Regions from separate parts of the Sporolactobacillus sp. Y61 genome, predicted to be linked through region 2. Evidence: riboswitches for the same ligand, from Rfam matches in the RefSeq annotation. Region 2 holds a riboswitch; each other region holds the start of a gene.
What was found. Region 2 has a riboswitch for S-adenosylmethionine ahead of ABNN70_RS07810 (hypothetical protein). Riboswitches for the same ligand answer to the same signal wherever they lie in the genome.
Positions count from the first base shown of each region.

Region 1: another riboswitch for S-adenosylmethionine. It lies ahead of ABNN70_RS01575 (aminotransferase class I/II-fold pyridoxal phosphate-dependent enzyme); the one in region 2 lies ahead of ABNN70_RS07810 (hypothetical protein).
Region 3: another riboswitch for S-adenosylmethionine. It lies ahead of metK (methionine adenosyltransferase); the one in region 2 lies ahead of ABNN70_RS07810 (hypothetical protein).

Region 1 is NZ_CP159510.1:309,633-313,836, forward strand. Features, by position in the region: gene metC (cystathionine beta-lyase) at 1-865, opposite strand, end outside; gene ABNN70_RS01575 (aminotransferase class I/II-fold pyridoxal phosphate-dependent enzyme) at 858-1,979, opposite strand; SAM riboswitch class I at 2,075-2,189, opposite strand; gene msrA (peptide-methionine (S)-S-oxide reductase MsrA) at 2,335-2,871, opposite strand; gene ABNN70_RS01585 (HAMP domain-containing sensor histidine kinase) at 2,861-4,162, opposite strand; gene ABNN70_RS01590 (response regulator transcription factor) at 4,175-4,204, opposite strand, start outside.
Region 2 is NZ_CP159510.1:1,645,048-1,649,251, forward strand. Features, by position in the region: gene ABNN70_RS07800 (EAL domain-containing protein) at 1-677, shown strand, start outside; gene ABNN70_RS07805 (PilZ domain-containing protein) at 670-1,179, shown strand; SAM riboswitch class I at 1,292-1,398, shown strand; gene ABNN70_RS07810 (hypothetical protein) at 1,872-2,210, shown strand; gene ABNN70_RS07815 (response regulator transcription factor) at 2,273-2,899, opposite strand; gene ABNN70_RS07820 (histidine kinase) at 2,896-3,984, opposite strand; gene ABNN70_RS07825 (ABC transporter ATP-binding protein) at 4,158-4,204, shown strand, end outside.
Region 3 is NZ_CP159510.1:2,959,742-2,963,945, forward strand. Features, by position in the region: gene ABNN70_RS14195 (tetraprenyl-beta-curcumene synthase family protein) at 1-340, opposite strand, end outside; gene metK (methionine adenosyltransferase) at 562-1,788, opposite strand; SAM riboswitch class I at 1,920-2,021, opposite strand; gene pckA (phosphoenolpyruvate carboxykinase (ATP)) at 2,286-3,866, shown strand; gene ABNN70_RS14210 (Fur-regulated basic protein FbpA) at 3,935-4,111, opposite strand.

The DNA of each region.
Region 1 (4,204 bases), 1.3 Mb from region 2:
CGGCGTGCCCCGGGTGGTCAGGCAGGCCGGGATAATAAACATGCCTGACCTCAGGCTGCTCAGCCAGAAATCCGGCAATTTTACGGGCAGATGCCGCCGACCGGCGAATGCGGACGTCCAGCGTTTTCAGTCCTCTGAGCAGAAGCCAGGCGTCCTGTACACCGAGGACGGCACCCAGCGCGTTTTGCAGAAAATACATTTTTTCCGCAAGTTCCTCACTTCCCGCCACGGCAAGCCCGGCCACAACATCGCTGTGACCGGAAATGAATTTGGTTGCGCTGTGGAGGACCAGATCGGCGCCAAGCGCAAGCGGACGCTGAAATACCGGACTCATAAAGGTATTGTCTGCGAACGTATAACATCGATGGGCTCTGGCAATCTGCGAGATTGCGTGTATATCCGTAATCCTGAAAGTCGGATTGGACGGCGTTTCAATATAAATCACTTTCGTATTCGGTCGAATGGCCCGCTCGACCGCATCCGGATCTGTCATATTGACAAAAGTATGTTCGATGCCAAGCCTGCCCAGAACCTGCGTCAGAATCCGAAACGTCCCGCCGTACACATTCTTCGGAACCACCGCATGATCACCGGAAGAAAGCAGCAGAAAAGCTGTCGAAATCGCCGCCATGCCGGAGGAGAAAGCAAACCCGCGGACACCGCCTTCAAGACGGGCAATGGCCTGTTCCAGCACTTCCCGCGTCGGATTGCCTGATCGGCTGTAGTCATACTTTCCGAACTGATCAAAACTTTTCTGATGAAACGTCGATGACAGGTAGACCGGTACATTCGCCGCACCGGTCTGTTTATCAACTGCCACCGACTCCCGGATCAGCCGTGTCGAAAATCCGAAAGAATCAGCCATGAACCGCCGCCCCCTTCTGTAAAGACCGGAACGCCTGATCCAGATCAGCAATCAGATCATCCGGGTGTTCAATTCCCGCCGACAGGCGAAGCAGCCTGTCGGACAGACCGTATTTCAGCCGCAAAGCTTCGGGAATATCGGCATGCGTCTGTGTCGCCGGATAGGTGATCAGACTTTCCACACCTCCCAGACTCTCAGCAAAAGTAATCAAGTGAAGGGCTTTGAGAAACGGCTCAATATACGCTTTCTTCGTCAGTTCGAAGCTGACCATGCCGCCTTTTCCCGGATACAGCACTTTTGTGACAAAAAGCTGCTTTCCAAGCCAGGCAGCAAGACGCCCGGCATTCTCCTGGTGCTGCCTCATGCGCAGGGCCAGTGTCTTGAGACCGCGTATCAGAAGCCACGAATCAAACGGATCCAGAACCGCACCACAGGAATTGTGATACACTCTCAGCCGTTCTGTCACTTTTTCCGAATTGGATACAACCAGTCCGGCCAGTACATCGTTATGCCCGGCCAGGTACTTGGTTGCACTGTAGACGACCAGGTCTGCCCCCTCGGCGATCGGTTTCTGCAGCACCGGAGTATAGAAGGTATTGTCTACAATCAGCAGTAAATGATTTTTCTTCGTGATATAAGAAAGTTCAGAGATATCGACTTCATGCATCAGCGGATTCGTCGGTGTTTCAATGAACAGCGCTTTAGTCTCCGGACGGATGTCAGCCGCAAGTTCTTCAACGCTTTCGCCGTCCCAGTAAGTAAAGGAGAGGTGAACCTGTTTTGCGAGGATTTCAAACAGACGGTACGTGCCGCCATAAAGGTCACGCGAGGCAATAATGTGGTCACCTGAACTGAAGAGTGAAAAGACAAGCTGAATGGCACTCATACCAGAACTACAGGCAAAACCTTCCTGCCCGCCTTCGATTTCGGCAATCGCCTTCTCGAGGACGGATCGTGTCGGATTTCCTGTTCTGATATAATCATAGCCCTTGGAAATGCCAATGCCCTGATGCCTGTATGCCGTCGATAAATAAATCGGTATATTCACCGCTCCTAACTGGTCAAACCCATTCCCAATCTGCGTCAGCTTCGTTTCCGTCTGATAGTTTGACATGCTCAGTTCCCCCTTTATATATTCAGGGATATCCGGTGCCCGGCTAAAAAATAACAGCCTTCTTCGGAAAGAAGAAGGCTGTTTCACCAGGTTTCTTCTTATCCCTCAGACTCCTTGTTTGGTCTGCTGGAATTAGCACCTTGTCGCCTGCTTTCGGCGACGGTTGCTGAAGCGTCATCGGGCCAGTCCCTCGACTTCTCTTGATAAGAATGGTTTTATTCATTCGTTTTCAGTTGATAATTAGTTTACAATACTTGAATGGTATTTTCAAGATCTGTTTTCTATCCTTATGCAGAACAGTCAGATTTCATGATGCAGGAAACCAATGATCGACCCGTTCAGCTGGGTCAACCGTTCATTTTTTCTGCCAGTTCTTCCGGATAAAGACGCCCCGGCCGGATTCAGCAATTTCTCCGGCATAGCGCTCCGGATTCTTTCGGTAGAACTGCTGGTGCTCCTCTTCAGCCGGATAGAACGTCGCAGCCGGCAGGATGCGCGTGACGATCGGTTTCCTGAATTTTCCGCTTGCTGCCAGCGCCCTTTTCGATTGTTCCGCCAGTGCCTTCTGACGTGCATTGTGATAAAAAATCGCCGTCCGGTAATTTGAGCCGCGGTCAATAAACTGGCCGCCGGCGTCGGTTGGATCAATCTGCCGCCAATAGAGTTCCAGCAATTTTTCATATGGAAAAACGTCCGGATCATATGTAATCTGTACCGCTTCCATGTGGCCGGTCGCGCCGGACTTAACCTGTTCATAGGTCGGATCGGCGACATGTCCGCCTGTATAACCTGAGACTACTTTGATAATCCCGGGAAGTGTATCAAAAGGTTTCACCATGCACCAGAAGCATCCCCCAGCAAAAACCGCCTGCTCCCTCTGTTTACCTTTCATCTGTATCATCCTCTTTATCGCGAGTCAGCTGTTTCGCCGTTACGTCTTTTTCAAGCGGCAGCCGGACTGTAAATGTGGTTCCCTGATTTATGGCGCTGGTTACATCAATTTTACCATGATGCCTGGCAACGATCCAGGAAGCGATAGATAGTCCGAGCCCTGTCCCGCGCTCATCGCTCCGTGAGGCATCTGCCTGGAAAAAACGGTCAAATACGTGCGGCAGATCGGCTTCTGAAATTCCGACTCCGCTGTCTGAAACAGAGAGGCGGGCCATTTTCCCGTCTTTATCAGCCCGAACTGAAATATGACCTTCCGCTGATGTGAATTTCATCGCATTGTCCAGAAGGATGACCAGCAGCTGATGAATGCGCTGCTCGTCTCCGGTGATCACCAGGGTTTCGCAGGCGGTCACGCGAAACGCTTTTCCCTCAAATTCAGCCATTTCCGCAAATGGCTCACTTACTTTTTTCACCATCAGCTGCAGATCCAGCGGTTTCAGATTGACTTCCAGACGATTGGCATCTGAGCGGGCCAGAGTCAGCAGATTGCCAACCAGTTTCGACAAACGCCGTGTCTCACCCAGCATGACGGCAATGTCCTCCCCGCTCTCCTGAATCTTTTTCCGGGGCTGCCTCAGGAGCCCTTCAATCTTCAACTGAAGAATTGACAACGGCGTTCGCAGTTCATGAGACGCATCAGCAACAAACCGGTTCTGCTTATCCCAGGCTTTCTGAATCGGACGGAGCGCGCCTCTCGCCAGAAAATAGCCCACTATAACAGATACGAAGGCGCCTGTCAGAAGTCCGTAAATAATGATCGACAGCAGTGTGTTCAGCAAATTGCGTTCGACGCTGACATCCATCGCATAAACCGCAGTATACGACTCGCCCTGGATTCGAAGTGTCCTAGAAATCACATGATAAACATTTCCATGTGCGTTTTTTTCCTCTACTGTTCCTTTATTTCCCGGAAGAAGCGGTTTGAAGAATGTGATCGTTTCTTCGTCCGTTAAGGTATCGCCGAAACTCGACAGAAAAAGTTCTCTGTCCTTATCCATAATCAGACCGATCACACGCGGATTCCGCGACCGCGGATCAGCTGGTTCAGTACCATCGAGCCTGCCCTGTAAGACAAAGACACGATCAGGTTCCATCCGCGATAGCATTTGATCGGCACTTCTGAAGGTCACGGCTTTTTCATAAAAATAGATGACCCCGCCGAGCAGTGCCAGCATCAGGATCAGAAGTACCGTATTCAGTCCAGTTAATTGAATCAGTGTTTTTCGAAACATCCGGGTCCTCACTCACTTATCGGTAAGCATATAGCCGATTCC
Region 2 (4,204 bases):
CCATTGTCAATCTGGAGAACCGGACGATTGAAGGTTTTGAAGCCCTGTTCAGGTCGCCTCTTTTTTCGACTGTCGAGGAGGCTTATCAATTGGCCAAAAAGAAACGAAGACTTTATGAACTGGATGTTCATTCCGTACAAAAAGCCGTCCGTACATTCGCCGAGTCCGGGCAGAAGGATAAGGGGCAAAAGTTATTCCTGAATATTTATCCTTCGACCTTGCTGCACGCCGGTCTGGTTTCCGTGATCAAGGATCTGATCGGGACTTATCCGTTTCTTGCCGGACAGCTGGTTTTCGAGATGGTTGAGAACGAGCGTATTGATGATCTGTCCGGGTTGCAGGACGTGCTGAAGCTGATCAGGCAGGCCGGCATACGGATCGCCGTGGATGATTTTGGTAAGGGGCCCGATAACATGAACCGGACGATCGAGATTGATGCCGATTACATTAAACTGGACCGTTACTTTTCGATTGACCTGAGAACGTCGGAGAAGAAACAGGCGTATGTCGCTTTTCTTATCCGATTTTGTGAAAAATTTCATACAAAACTGATTTTTGAGGGCCTTGAAACCGCAAAGGATATTCACTACATCAGAGAAATGGGCATTCATTATGCGCAGGGCTATGCGCTCGGTCGTCCGCATCTGCTGGGTAAGGCGGTGCGTGGGCATGCTTAGTTCGCAGGCATGGATCTGGCTTTTATCAGGTCTGGATCTCGTCCTGTTCTGTATGGTCACCCTGTGCTACATCCACATCAGACGTGCAGTTAAGAAAACGAAACTTTCCGGCAGAACACTGGAACAACAGATTTTTGAAGCCAAATCAAAAAAGGTCCCGGACAGGCGAAAGCACTACCGGCTGGTTGTGGACGATGAACCGTGCCAGGTGCGGATCCTTGATTTCGGGGATCGCGACCTCCGGAAACTTAATAATAAAAATGTGGATGCAAAAATAAAAGACATCAGCCTTGGCGGTATCAGGCTCTCCTGTCCACTTAATTTTCCGATAAAGGAGGAAGTGCTTATCTATGTCTCATTCCCGATGGATGAGGGGACACTGATACATATGCAGGGAACAGTTGCCTGGAAAAAGGTGAAACATGGGAGGACAGCGGTCGAATATGGTGTGCTTTTCAGCGACTTTCTGCAGCGGAAGAAACCAGAATTCAGAATTATATGAACCACAGGGAACTGGAGAAAATATCAGTCCGCCGACATTCAGGTGATGAACCGAAAGCTCTTTCCATTGACAGAATGGCCTGATTCATAGTAGACTAATATCAACTTAATATATCTTATCAAGAGTGGCGGAGGGACTGGCCCGATGAAACCCGACAACCAGCATCGAAAAAGGTGTATGGTGTCAATTCCAGCAGATGCTCAATCTGAGAGATAAGAAAAATAAACGTAAAAACCCGACGATTATTTTTCTTGTATAAAAGAAAGATAATCGTTTTTTTTTCAGCAGATAGCCCGTGTCACGCCGCTCCGTCAGGGAGGGTCAATCACCACGCTCCAAAGGACGCAGCTTGTGAGCCGTGAAATTTTGTGCAGATAGAGACAACTTGCCTGACCAACAGCCGGTCGTGGACGTTGCCCGGAAAACAGGCTCGGCATCGCTGCCAGGTGGCTCTGTAAATGAGTAGACGGAAAAAATTCCGCTTAACTTAGTAAAAAGAATACAAAACAGCTTCAATAGACGGAGGGATTCCGCCTATTGGTTTCAAAAACATGAAAAGAGAGGATCTTTCATTGCCTAATCGGAAAAATTCCGCTTATGATACGCTGAAACCCGTTCTATTCTGCATTTAAGCGGAAAATCTCCGCTTATTAAGCAAACGAACAAGATTTTTATTAAAGGGGGAGATCCGCATGATCAGGGACGCAGAATACGCGCAGATTGACAACTATCTTGATTTATACCTTTACGCCGGTGAATTACAGGATAAAGAATGGCAGGCACAGATTCGGGTCAAGCTGACTGAGTTACTGGAGGCGTTCAGGAGTTCGGCAGAGAGGTATGAACACACCCTTCGCCGCCAGTATGTGGAAGTCAGCCGCGCGCTGCTCACGCTCTGTCAGAAAATCCGCACCCATATGATTGAACCAACAGATGCGATCGCCGCGCAGCTTTTTGCCCTGAAACAGAAACGCCTGGAACTGGGAAAAGAAATTGATGCCATCAGCAGCGGCGGTCAGCGGATAGGCTAAGGCTGCGTAAAGATAACAAGGACGTGGGTATACAGCCTGCGTCCTTTTTCCATGCGGGCGGATCATGAGCCCTGCTGTTTATAGTAGAACACGGCCAGCTGGGTGCGATCACGCAGCCCCAGTTTAACGAGTATTGAACTGATATAATTGCGGACGGTGCCTTCGCTGAGATAGAGGGCCTGGGCAATTTCACGGTTAGATTTCCCGCTTGCGACCTGCTCGATCATCGCAATTTCACGTTTATTCAGATGAAACGATTCGAAATCCGGCCGGCTCTTCTGTCTGATCAGTCCGGGGATTTTTCTGACAACCGTATCGCCGAAGACCCGCTGGCCGCTTGCCACCGCTTTTAATGCCGGAATAATGCTTTCAAAGTTCTGCTTCAGAATATAGCCCTTAGCTCCGATTTTTAACGCTTCGATAATATACTCGTCATCTGAGAACGTGGTCAGGAAGAGCACATTTGCCTGCGGGTCCTCTTTGAGGATCACCGCTGCGGCGTCTATCCCGGTCATGGCGTCCATCCGGATATCCATCAACAGAATATCCGGTTTCAGCCGGCGATAGAGGGAGATGGCCTGACTTCCGGACGCGCCGCATGCAAGTACCTGAATCACCGGATCCGATTCAAGTATCGTCTGAAGCGATGCGGACACCAGCTGGTCGTCATCCACAATAAGGACCTTCATGATGGCTCTGCCTCCTTTAATTGCTCTGCCTTTTTAGGTACGGAAATAAAGATTTTAAATCCCTGCCCCATCTCGAAATTGATCACACCCCGTAACGCTTCAACCCGGTCCTGCATGTTCTTCAGGCCGATGCCTTCACCGGTATCGACCGGACGCGCCTGCCCGTTATCGGAAATCATTAACTGGTAGAAAGCCGGATGTTCCCGAAGGATGATCCGGGCAGCTGTCGCATTGGAATGACGGGCCATGTTGGACAAAGCCTCCCGGACAATCGAAATCAGTGCGACATTGACTTTGCTTCCCGGCAGCTTATGAACCGAATAATCAAGCGTGACCGGGCAAAAGGTGAACTTATCCTTCAGATCGTTCAGCTGCTTTTCAAGATCGATCGACTCGTCATACAGATCATGTACACTGGAGCGGATGCTGGTCATCGCCTCGGACAGTGTCTCTTTTAAGCGCGAAAGCTCCTCTTTCGTTTTTTTATCACGGTTGATGATCAGCAGGGCACCGGTCTGCAGCAGGGCACGGGAGAGCAGATGACCGACATTATCGTGAATCTCCCTTGCGATTCGGTTGCGTTCGCCAAGCGTTGCCATGCGGACTTCCGTGTCCTGGTTTATCAGCAGATCCTGATTCTGTTTTTTCAGTCGAAAAGCCATCTCCTTCTTCGTATCACGCAGATCGTAGAATTGATTTTTTAATTTAAAAAGGGACGCCGTCCGGTATCTCAGACAGGCGGAGAGCAGCAAGAGCGCCAGGACGAGCATCTGAATCCGAATATCAGATGGCCGGGAGACGGCAAGTGACAGCACGCCCGGGAGCAGGATCCACTGCCCTTTTGAAAAAAAGGAATCATAACAGATCAGCGGCAGAAAAACATAAAACCAGGGCAGGAAAAAGGAAAGTAAGAGGTACACGGCCGTCAGGAAGAGCCGGATGCGCGACTGGTCATAGTAGCTGAGCAGACAGGCACACGTAAAGGAAAGAAGGACGGGGGCTACATTGTCGGTGAATGTGGCCCCGGTCAGGTATACGGCCAGACAGCCGGTCATTAAAATGAGTTTATCGATGAGTGCATCCATAGCGATCTTCCATCCCTGATTCATTCTGTTACATTTATTTAAGCATTTTTCCGGTGCAGGTACAATGCCGGTGATTCATGACAATTGTCATTTCAATTGATGATTGCCGGCACTACCAGAGAAGCGCGGCGCCGGATACACTGGAGATATAAGGGAAGGGAGCTGATCGAGCCATGATTCATGTTCACAATCTGGTTAAAAGGTATGGTGATCTGGTTGC
Region 3 (4,204 bases), 1.3 Mb from region 2:
TCAGCGCGTCCAGCATGGATTGGTGCAGGCAGCGAAAATCCTCGGGATCAAGTGATGTACTTCGATCACAAAGGTTATCCAGATAGTCGCTGATGGTCTGATAGGCAACAATGAAAGAGATGATTTCTCTCCTTTTGTCTCCTGCAAGCAGACTGTAAATGGCTCCCCCTTCGCAGTGAAAAGCCTTCGTCTCCATACTTGCGTGCGCCTGTCTTCGCAATTCCGGATCAGGAATCTGATCTGCTTTCTTTTTCCATCGTTCCAGCTCCCGGTGAACGTCAGGAAGTACTTTCCTGTAAATTTGTGACATCAATGTTAAGGGCCCTGCCGGAACAGCCATATCACACTGCCTCCTTCACGATACCCGGTTTCGTTCTTTCACTCATATCTTTCGGCATGTCCATGCTGTGCCTGTCGAAAAAACAAATCAGAATCTGACAATCCTGCGACATGATCTTATGACCTATTATACGCGACATCAACCCGGTATATCACGTGACAGCAAGACAAAAACCGTTCCTGCCGGATAACAGGAACGGTTTTCCTGGTAACTAAGCTGATTTATTTCCCGTTTGCCGGATCGCCGGAAAAAATCTGCTGCTTCAGTAAGGCAGCTTTATCCGTTTTCTCCCACGGCAGATCTATATCAGTACGTCCAAAGTGTCCGTATGCAGCCGTCTGAAGATAAATCGGCCGGCGGAGGTCGAGCATCTTAATAATGCCGGCCGGTCTGAGATCAAAGTTCCTGCGGATCAGATCCACAAGACTTGCTTCTGAGGTCACACCTGTCCCGAACGTATCCACGGAAATGGAAACCGGTTCAGCGACTCCGATCGCATAAGCAAGCTGCACTTCGCATTTGCCCGCAAGTCCCGCCGCCACAATATTTTTAGCCACATATCGGGCGGCATAAGAGGCTGAACGATCCACTTTTGTTGCGTCTTTTCCTGAAAAAGCGCCCCCTCCGTGGTGCGCGTATCCGCCATACGTGTCGACGATGATTTTACGTCCGGTTAATCCCGCGTCACCCTGGGGACCGCCAATGACGAATCGCCCGGTCGGGTTAATTAAGAATCTGGTTTGTTCGTCTATCAGTCCGGCCGGAACAACAGGACGGATCACATGTTCCTGTACATCCTTTTTAATCTGTTCCTCCGTGGCTTCGGGATCATGCTGCGTCGAGACGACAATCGTATCGACTCGTGCAGGGTGACCCGCTTCATCGTATTCAACCGTCACCTGAGTTTTTCCGTCAGGACGTAAATAAGGCACTTCTCCGCTCTTGCGCACATCCGCCAGCCTTTTCGCCAGTTTATGAGCAATAGATATCGGCAGCGGCATCAGTTCCGGTGTTTCATTGACTGCAAAGCCGAACATCATGCCCTGATCACCTGCCCCGATCGCCTCAATTTCGTCGTCCGTCATCTTTCCCTCCCGCGCTTCCAGTGCCCGGTTAACGCCCTGAGCAATGTCGGCAGACTGCTCTTCAATTGAAGTCAGGATGGCACAATTTGAGGCATCAAATCCATACTTCGCATCCGTATAGCCAATATCCTGTATCGTCCTGCGAACTACTTTAGGTATATCTACATAAGTTGAAGTTGAAATTTCTCCCGTCACCAGGACCAGACCCGTATTAACCACTGTTTCGCAGGCCACCCGCGCATTTGGATCTCCGCGCAGCAATTCATCAAGGATGGCATCTGAGATCTGATCGCAGATTTTGTCCGGATGTCCTTCTGTCACCGATTCGGAAGTGAACAGCCTTCGAGAATCCTTCTTCTTCATTTCATTCACCCTGCCTTTTCAACATTATATCCCATATTGTATTTACGGTACCCGATCCCGTTTGCTTTTTGTTTTCAAGGCATGAAAAAAGCCCGGTCCTGTATAAAGGATTAGGCGACTCTTTAACTTGCCTCTTATTGATCAGGAGAACTTCCTGCAGGTTAGCACCGTGCCGTACGCGGCCGGTTGCCGGGCTTCATCGGGCCTGTCCCTCCGCCTGCTCGGAATAAGAGCAGCCATAGTATAACTATTATAATACCGCCGGAAATAACATGTGTCAATATTGAAAAAGCGGTCTCCAGTCATCAGTGAATCGGCAGAACGTACCTGCAGGGTAACAAAGCCTCATCTGTTTTCATAAATGGCAATTCTTTTGGCTATTAGAGAAATTTTTCACGATTTATGGCCCATAATTTGTGAAAACAATATTTTATTAAATGTCAGTGTGATATACTTGATTCGTCGAAAGAAATTCATAAATGAAAGGGATGTTTGTGATGAATGCCACCGTTTTGAAAACGTCCATCACTAAATTATTCACATCGGGAAAAACCTTTGTAGACCTTTCCGCACCTGAGCTTATGGAGAAAGCGCTTGCCAGAAATGAAGGCGCTTTAACGGACAAGGGGGCATTCGCTGTAACCACTGGAAAATACACCGGTCGCTCACCTAAAGACAAATTTTTTGTCAAAGATAAGACAACAGTGAATAAAATTGACTGGAAGCGAAATCAGGAAATCAGCGAATCTGTTTTTCTCGGACTGTACAAAAAAATCGTTACCTATTTGAACAAACAACCAGAACGTTTTGTTTTTCATGGATTTGCCGGGGCTGATCCAAAGAACAGACTGCCCATTCAGGTGGTTAACGAATATGCCTGGCAGAATCTGTTCAGCCGGCAATTATTTATTACCCCGTCACAGGAAGAGCTGCAGGACTTTCATCCAGGATTCACGATATTCTCAGCTCCAGGATGTAAAGCGGATCCTGCCACTGATGGCACGCGTTCTGAGGCCTTCATTATTATTTCTTTTACACACCGCATCGTCCTGATTGGCGGTACCGAATACGGCGGAGAAATCAAGAAATCCATTTTCACAGTCATGAACTATTTGCTCCCACAGCACGGGATCATGTCGATGCATTGCTCTGCCAATCAGGGCTCAGACGGCAGAGTCGCCCTCTTCTTCGGCCTCTCGGGAACAGGCAAAACCACTTTATCAAATGTTTCCGGACGTGCTCTGATTGGCGATGACGAGCACGGCTGGTCGGAACAGGGTGTATTTAATATTGAAGGCGGCTGCTACGCCAAAACCATTCATCTGTCAAAAGAAAAAGAGCCGCAGATCTTTAACAGCATTCAATTTGGAACCGTACTTGAAAATGTCATTCTTGACGATCGGCGAGTGCCTGATTATGATGATAACTCCTTAACAGAGAACACTCGTGCAGCCTATGATCTGCACCATGTGGACCACGCTCTGTTCCCCAGTATCGGCGGTCATCCGAGTGCGATTATCTTTCTGACAGCAGATGCTTTCGGCGTTCTCCCGCCAATCAGCCTGCTGACGCCCGAACAGGCAATGTACCAGTTTCTGTCCGGTTACACAAGTAAACTTGCCGGAACAGAAAGAGGGATAACAGACCCTGAAGCGACCTTCTCCACCTGCTTCGGTGCACCGTTCATGCCGCTTCCCGCCTCCGTGTATGCTGAACTTCTCGGCAAATTAATTAAGCAGCACAATGTAAGCGCTTATCTTGTCAACACCGGCTGGACGGGAGGCCCCTATAAAACAGGCAGCCGCATGAAACTTGCCTATACGCGAAAAATGATAGAAGCTGCACTGGCAGGTACATTTATCAATGCGAAAACAGTCACGGATCCTGTATTCGGTCTGCATGTCCCTGCCCATTGCCCGGGTGTTCCGGATGAGATTCTAATGCCGAAAAACACCTGGGAAGATCCGGCCGCTTATGATCAGACGGCTCGGGAGCTCGCCGGAAAATTCAATGAAAATTTCCGCCATTTTCCGGAAGCATCAGACAGCATCCGTTCTGCGGGACCTGTCAGTCGATAACAGCATACAAAATCATGAACAAGGAAACACGCGCCGTAACCCGGTATGATTCGGGTGCGGCGCGTTTGTCAGCCAGTATCTTTTTTCTGCAGTTCCAGATAGCTTTTCCATTCATTCTCCAGTTCGGATAGGGTCCACTGGTCCAGCTTCCCGGATTCCTTTGTCACATGATGCTGCTCGAGCAGCCTGATCAGATGTTTTTTCCGCGTTTCTACTGCCGTCCTTAATAAATTTATTTGATTCATTTTCTTACACCGGTCGTAAGCAAGCGTTGACCCTCTACCTGACCGGCTTTTCTCCTCCTTCAATCTGACATGCCTGGGCTTTCATTCTCTCTA